Regions from separate parts of the Arthrobacter sp. KBS0703 genome, predicted to be linked through region 3. Evidence: riboswitches for the same ligand, from Rfam matches in the RefSeq annotation. Region 3 holds a riboswitch; each other region holds the start of a gene.
The links. A riboswitch is a leader RNA that binds a small molecule or an ion and turns the genes downstream of it on or off. The one in region 3 is predicted to bind cyclic di-AMP.
Positions count from the first base shown of each region.

Region 1: another riboswitch for cyclic di-AMP. It lies ahead of B1A87_RS24055 (hypothetical protein); the one in region 3 lies ahead of B1A87_RS14360 (M23 family metallopeptidase).
Region 2: another riboswitch for cyclic di-AMP. It lies ahead of B1A87_RS17925 (hypothetical protein); the one in region 3 lies ahead of B1A87_RS14360 (M23 family metallopeptidase).

Region 1 covers NZ_MVDG02000001.1:3,239,002-3,241,257, forward strand. Annotated here, with positions in the region: gene B1A87_RS15010 (HAMP domain-containing sensor histidine kinase) at 1-953, shown strand, start outside; cyclic di-AMP (ydaO/yuaA leader) riboswitch at 1,049-1,212, shown strand; gene B1A87_RS24055 (hypothetical protein) at 1,218-1,691, shown strand; gene B1A87_RS24060 (hypothetical protein) at 1,688-1,999, shown strand; gene B1A87_RS15020 (bifunctional glycosyltransferase family 2/GtrA family protein) at 2,245-2,256, shown strand, end outside.
Region 2 covers NZ_MVDG02000001.1:3,857,779-3,860,034, forward strand. Annotated here, with positions in the region: gene B1A87_RS17920 (SulP family inorganic anion transporter) at 1-447, shown strand, start outside; cyclic di-AMP (ydaO/yuaA leader) riboswitch at 538-737, shown strand; gene B1A87_RS17925 (hypothetical protein) at 739-1,521, shown strand; gene B1A87_RS17930 (hypothetical protein) at 1,732-2,253, shown strand.
Region 3 covers NZ_MVDG02000001.1:3,092,220-3,094,475, reverse strand. Annotated here, with positions in the region: gene B1A87_RS14365 (metal-dependent transcriptional regulator) at 1-678, shown strand, start outside; cyclic di-AMP (ydaO/yuaA leader) riboswitch at 814-1,057, shown strand; gene B1A87_RS14360 (M23 family metallopeptidase) at 1,062-1,883, shown strand; cyclic di-AMP (ydaO/yuaA leader) riboswitch at 1,999-2,192, shown strand; gene B1A87_RS14355 (C40 family peptidase) at 2,245-2,256, shown strand, end outside.

The DNA of each region.
Region 1 (2,256 bases), 150 kb from region 3:
AGCTCTCGGAGGTGGCCACGCAGGTTTCGCGGCTGCCGCTGGATGCCGGTGAGGTGGCGCTCGCCGTCCGCGTCCCGCCGTCGAACGCCCATCCCGGAACTGAAGTGGGCAGCGTGGGCCACGCCCTCAACCAGATGCTGGATAACGTCTCCAACGCGCTGGAGGCGCGGCAGGAGAGCGAAATGAAGGTCCGCCAGTTCGTGGCCGACGCCTCGCACGAGCTCCGCACCCCGCTCACGGCCATCCGCGGCTACACCGAGCTGATGCGCATGACCGAGAAGTTCACGCCGGACGGCCAAAGGTCCCTGGCCCGCGTCCAAAGCCAGTCCGAGCGGATGACAACCCTGGTGGAGGACCTCCTGCTGCTCGCCCGGCTGGACGAGGGCCAGCCGCTCAAGCTCAGCGACGTGGACCTCACGCAGCTCGTGATCGAGACCGTCAGCGACGAAAAAGTCATGGCCCCGGACCGCATCTGGCACCTCGAACTACCTGAAGAGCCGGTGGTGGTCCGCGGCGACGCCTCGCAGCTGCACCAGGTGCTGGCCAACCTGCTGTCCAACGCGCGCAAGCACACCGGATCGGGAACCACCGTGGTGACCGGCGTGATGAGATCGGCCGACGGCAGCGCCGTGGTCACCGTGACGGACGACGGCGCCGGCATCCCGCCGGAGTTCGTGGACCGCGTCTTCGCACGCTTCGCCCGCGCAGACGCGTCCCGTGCGACGCCGGCGCAGGTCCTCTCGCCCGCCGGCTCCGGCGGACGGACCGCGGCGGCGGCTTCGGGAACGGCGGCCCCGGGGTCCGCTTCGGCAGAGGGAACCAGCGGCCTGGGGCTGTCCATTGTGCAGTCGATCGTGGAAGCCCACGGCGGCACCGTCGAGGTCACTTCGCGGCCCGGCCGGACCGAATTCGCCGTCCGGCTGCCGGCGCAAGGCGACGCGCCGTCGTCGTGATCTCCGTTACCCAAATGTGACTTAAGCGTTTGCCTCCTGTACCGTCGATAGGGTGTTGCTCCCGTTAGGGCAGCACTTCCGGATGGACGCCCAGCTCTGCCGCTTTCCCGGATTCCGCATGACCAGGCAGAGGCGGGGGGAACCAGAGTCCCGGGCTTTTCGCATCAGCCCTTGGGGTGAAGCCGACACGTGAATTTCCGTGCGGCCGGATGACCTCATCCGAACCCGACAGCTAACTCCGCAGGTGTTGAGAGGCAATCCACCATGTCTGAATTCAAGGTAAAAGCGCGCCCTGAAGGCGCTCCCAAGCAGTCCCGGCAGAAACTTTCCCGCCATCGCGCCGAGCCGGCAGCGCCCGCCACACACTGGGGCCGGATCACCGCCGGCATCCCGTCGTTCGGCCGCCGCGCAGCCGTAGTGACCACCGCCTGCGCCGTGCTCATCGGCGTCGGCGCGGCAAGCCAGGCAGCTGAGCAGTCCGCACCCCGGGCCAGCTCCGCAGCGGCGACAGCCACGGCGTCCCCCGCGCCGACGCTCAACTTCGACAAGACGCTCATCGCTGCCCTGCCCGCTCCGACCGCAGCCGCGCTGGCTCCGCAGTCCGTCGCCAAGCGGCGGCGCCCAAGGCCGCTCCGGCGCCCGCCGCCCCAAAGGCAGCCCCGGTGCCGGCCAAGGCTGCTGCTGCCCCGGCCGCCAAGGTTGCCCTGGCTCCCAAGCCCGCGGCCGCCGTCCCCGTGAACGACCCCGCCGGCGCGCAGGCCTATGCGGCCGCCAAGCTCGCTTCCTATGGCTGGGCCGCGGACCAGATGCAGTGCCTGCAGACCCTGTGGACCAAGGAGTCCGAGTGGCGCACCACCGCCACCAACGCGAGCAGCGGCGCCTACGGCGTAGTGCAGTCCCTGCCTGCCGAAAAGATGGCGAGCGCCGGGGCGGACTACCTCACCAACTACCGGACGCAGATCAACTGGGGCCTGGACTACGTCAAGGAACGCTACGGCTCCCCCTGCGGCGCGCTGAACTTCCACCTCGCCAACAACTGGTACTAACCCAGACTGTGAGCAACTGAGGGCGGCGCGCATTTCTGCACCGCTTTGAGGTTGACGAAGGGCCCCGGATCCGCGTGATCCGGGGCCCTTCGGCGTCTGTGCCAAGGCTTGCGGCCTGGAAAGTGGTGCAAAAATGCGGCACCCGGACGGCGGCCCGGGCCCTCCTGTGCGGCGGCCCGGAGTTCCACAGCCCGTGCACAGCTTCGACCTAAAACCCTCATATGGGACGCGGCCACAGTTGATGCATGACGCTCACA
Region 2 (2,256 bases), 770 kb from region 3:
CCGCGCTCCGAAACGGCCGTCATGCTGATCACCGTCGCCACCGTGGTGGTGACACACAACCTGGCGATCGGCGTCGGCGCCGGGGTGCTCGCCGCGATGGCGATGTTCGCCCGGCGGGTTGCCCACTTTGCCACAGTGGAACGGACCGAGGTGGAGCTGAACGGCCGGACCGTGGCCACGTACACCGTGGACGGCGAGCTGTTCTTTGCGTCGTCGAATGACCTCTACACCCAGTTCGATTACGCCCGGGACTCGGAGCCGCACGTCGCCGGAGTGGTGATCGACCTGCACGCCTCGCACCTTTGGGACGCCTCCACCATCGCTGTGCTGGACGCCGTGACAGAGAAGTACCGCAGGCACGGCCGGGACGTCGAACTGATCGGACTGAATGCGGCCAGCATCCAGATGCGCGAACGCCTCGCGGGCAAGCTCAACGCCGGCCACTAAGGGACCGCAGGGTGCCGTTACCTTAATGTGACATTCGGAAGAGCCTCCCGTACCGTGGAAAAGGTGCCCTTTTCACCGAAGAGGGCATTCCCGCGCTGATTGCCTAACTCTGCCGCAGCCCGGGATCCGTTCGCAGACCATGTCCGGCAGAGACGGGGAAACCAATTTTCGGCCCGCTTGAACGGGCCTTGGGGTGAAGCCGCGCAGCTCCTGCTTCTGTTCAGGACGTGCGGCCGGGTGTCTCCCATCCGAATCCGACAGCTCACCTCGCAGGCATCGGGAGAGGCTCAGATGTGTATAAGAGACAGTATCCTTGGCCGCCGCCGCGCAGCCGCCACCCGCTCGAATCCGCTCGTTTCGGCCTCCCGCGCCGTCACGGCCGGAGGACTGGGACGCCAGACCGCCGTCATCCTCGCGGCGTCGGGGCTTGCCTTCACCGGAAGCATCGCCGCGAATGCCGCCAACGGACCCGCACAGCAGGACGCGGCCCCGGCCGCCGCACCCGCCGCGGCACCCGAGGCTGTCAGCCAGGCGCAGGCTCCGCTGAGTGCGGACTCCAGCGTCCGGATTGACTACGAGCGCCCCATCGTAAAATCCACCCCGGCTCCCGTCGTGGAAGCCCCGGTCGTGGAGGCGCCGCCCGTGGCAGAGACTCCGGCGCCCGTGGCCGCACCCGTCGCTGCTCCGGCTCCGGCGAAAATCACCGTCCAGGCCGCGGCGGCTCCGGCCAAGGCCCCTGCGGCTGCCGCCGGCAGCGTCAACGCCTCCATGGTCTCGTCCGCCTACGCCCAGCTGGGCATCACCCAAGACTGCACCGCCATGGTTGAAAAGGCACTGGGCGCCTCCGGGATCCCGGTGGGCGACCTCGCCCCGATGCAGTTCATGAACTACGGAAGCGTCGTCTCCACCCCCCAGCCCGGCGACATGGTGGTCCAGTCCGGCCACGTGGGAATCTTCGTCGGCAACGGCAATGTTCTCAGCGGTGGCATGAACGGCTCCAACCAGACCGTGGTTCACCCGCTGTCCTGGCTGACCGCCACGGGCCCGGTCACGTTCGTGCGGGCCGCGGCTTAACAGCGCCACAACATGCATTCAGCGGGGCTCTTAGGGCACCGCGTGGAGGGCCGGTGTTCCGCTGCCTTGGGGGCAGCGGAGCGCCGGCCCTTTCACTGTCCCGCCGCAGCATCCGGGGATGCGCACCAAATCCCCCTGCACCAGCCGCGGACTAATCAGTATGCTGACAGAACAGCCATTACGACGGCCCGCCACCGGGAGGAAAAGACCGTGAATGAGAGCAACATCGACGGCGGAACCATCGATGACAATTCGTTGTCCGCGTACTTGCACAGCCATCTGATAGCGGCAGCCGCCGGAGAGCGCCTCTTCGAACAGGCGGCCAAAACCTGGGACGGCACGCCGCACGGCACCACCCTCAGCCACCTTGCCGCGGAAGTGAGCGCGGACAAGGCAGCGCTCCACGAGTTCTCCGACCTGATGCATCTGCACATGCCGGCCTACAAGAAGCCGTTGTCGTGGATCAGCGCCCAGATCGGCAAACTGGATCCGCTGAATCCGCTGCACTCCCCCGACGGAGCCACAGGTCAGCTCGCCCTCGAAGGACTCATCAGCGCGGTCACCGGAAAGTCCCTGCTCTGGAAGTCGCTGATCATCCTCTCCCGCACGGACGGGCGCATCGACCCCGACACGGTCAACCGCTTCCTGGACCGCGCAAACGAGCAAATCCGGGAACTGGAGGCCCTTCTGCTCGACACGACGCCGGAGCGCCTCTCCACGTCTGACGGATAGGGG
Region 3 (2,256 bases):
ACCACGGAGATGTATCTTCGGACCATTTTGGAGCTTGAAGAAGAGAACATCGTGGCGCTCCGGGCCCGAATCGCCGAACGGCTTCGCCACTCCGGCCCCACGGTGTCCCAGACTATCGGCAGGATGGAACGCGACGGGCTCGTGGTTGTTTCCGGCGACCGACACCTCGAACTGACCGAAACCGGCCGCAAGCGCGCCACCGAAGTCATGCGCAAGCACCGCCTTGCCGAGCGGCTCCTCGCCGATGTTATCGGCTTGGACTGGGCGTACGTCCACGACGAGGCCTGCCGCTGGGAGCACGTCATGAGCGAGCGTGTGGAGCGCAGGATCTTCGAACTGCTCAACCATCCGACGGAGTCGCCGTACGGCAATCCGATTCCCGGGCTGGCGGCGCTCGGCGGGCAGCCGTCGAACGCATTCTCGGACGGGGTCCTGAACCTCCTCGACGCCATGGCCGGCTACGGCCCGGACTCCCGCGTGACCGTCAGCAGGCTGGCGGAACCAATCCAGGTTGAACCGGAGCTGCTGGTCCAGTTGGACGAAGGTGGGATCCGTCCTGGCGCCGCGGTGTCCCTCGAGCGTGTGGGGGAGTACATCTCCGTGCGTGTCCCCGGGTTCGAAGGCGCACTGGAGCTGCCGCCCGAAGTGGCCGCCCACGTCTTCGTCCGCGTAGGCTAAACCCGCACCATGCGCGGGTTGTCTGACATCTGTTGGCAGGACGCCCTACAACTTTTGCACAGGCAAGATAACGGAATTATTACCGTGCAGCTTAATCACCTATAGTTAAAAGGCAGCGCCGATACTAAAGCGTTACCTGATCTGGAGCCGAACTCTGCCAGCGGATCAGTAGCACGAAGCACCTACTGGCAGAGGCGGGGGAACCACAAGCGGCTGTTGAAACAGCCTTGGGGTGAAGTCCGCAGCAGCAAGCCACTTTCCGCAGAAGGAATCTCCCGGGATACCCCTGCGCCGAAAAGGCTTGTCACGGCGGACCGGGTCGATGAACTCTCTGACCCGAATCCGACAGCTAACTTCGCAGGCTATCCAGAGAGGAAACGTTCTTGACCATGCAGCATGCCCGGGGCCGCCGCCGCGCGACCGGTCCCGCTTCGGAGCCGCGCCTCCCTGAAGCCTTCTCCGCGGAACGCCCCCGGGATGCGCAGCGCGAGGCTCGTCGGCGCCGGGGCCCGTTCCGCCAGGTCACGGACTTTGCCGCAGCCAGCGGGGTGGGCCAGAAAGCCGGAGTCGCCCTCGCTGCCACCGGTCTCCTGCTGACCGTCACGGTTCCCGCCACCAGCCCCGTCATGGCCCTGGGGGAGAGTTCCTCGCCCGCCTCTTTTGCCTCGCCTGCCCAGCCGGAAGTCTCCGCTGAGGCCGCGGCCAAGGTGGACTTCAGCCGCACTGCCGTGTCCACCCAGGGTGACCCCGACGGCAAACTCAAGCAGCTCCTGAGCGCTCAGTCCGCCGGCAGCATTTCCCGCGCCGCGTCCGCAGGAACCCTCGGATCACCCCTCGAAACCCTGGTCAAGTCCTCGCCCTTTGGCTACCGCGTGAGCCCCATTACGGGCGGCGTGGGAGAGTTCCACCGCGGCCAGGACTTTGCGGCCCAGTGCGGCACGTCTGTGTTCGCGGCCGCCAGCGGCACTGTCACCTTCGCGGGCTGGCACCCTTACGGTGGCGGCAACCGCGTTGTCATCAACCACGGCAACGGCCTGGAGACGACGTATAACCATCTGTCGTCATTCAGTGTCGAGGTCGGCCAGAAGGTCTCCAGGGGCGACGTCGTGGCCCTTAGCGGGACCACCGGCGCCTCCACCGGCTGCCACCTCCACTTCGAGGTGATGGTCAACGGAGACGTCGTTGACCCCACCGGCTGGCTCTGAGCCAAAGCCGATGGAGTGCTCTCTCATTCTTGTGACATGCCGTGACCTGAATGTGACATTCGCTCCGAAGTCCTGTACCGTCTAAACCGCGTCAACTTTTCCGAAGTTGACGCTCTTGAGTGGATTGCCTAACTCTGCCACCGCTCAAGGTCCGTTCGCATTACATCGTCTGGCAGAGGCGGGGGAACCAATTTTGGTCTTCGCAAGAAGACCTTGGGGTTAAGTCGCAAAGCTTCCCAGGAAGCAGAGCGGCCGGGTGACTCCCATCCGAATCCGACAGCTCACCTCGTAGGCATTGGGAGAGGCTACCTTCGTGTCTTCACGCCACAATCTTGCGCGCCACCGTGCGCAAACGGTTCGTATGAACCCGTTG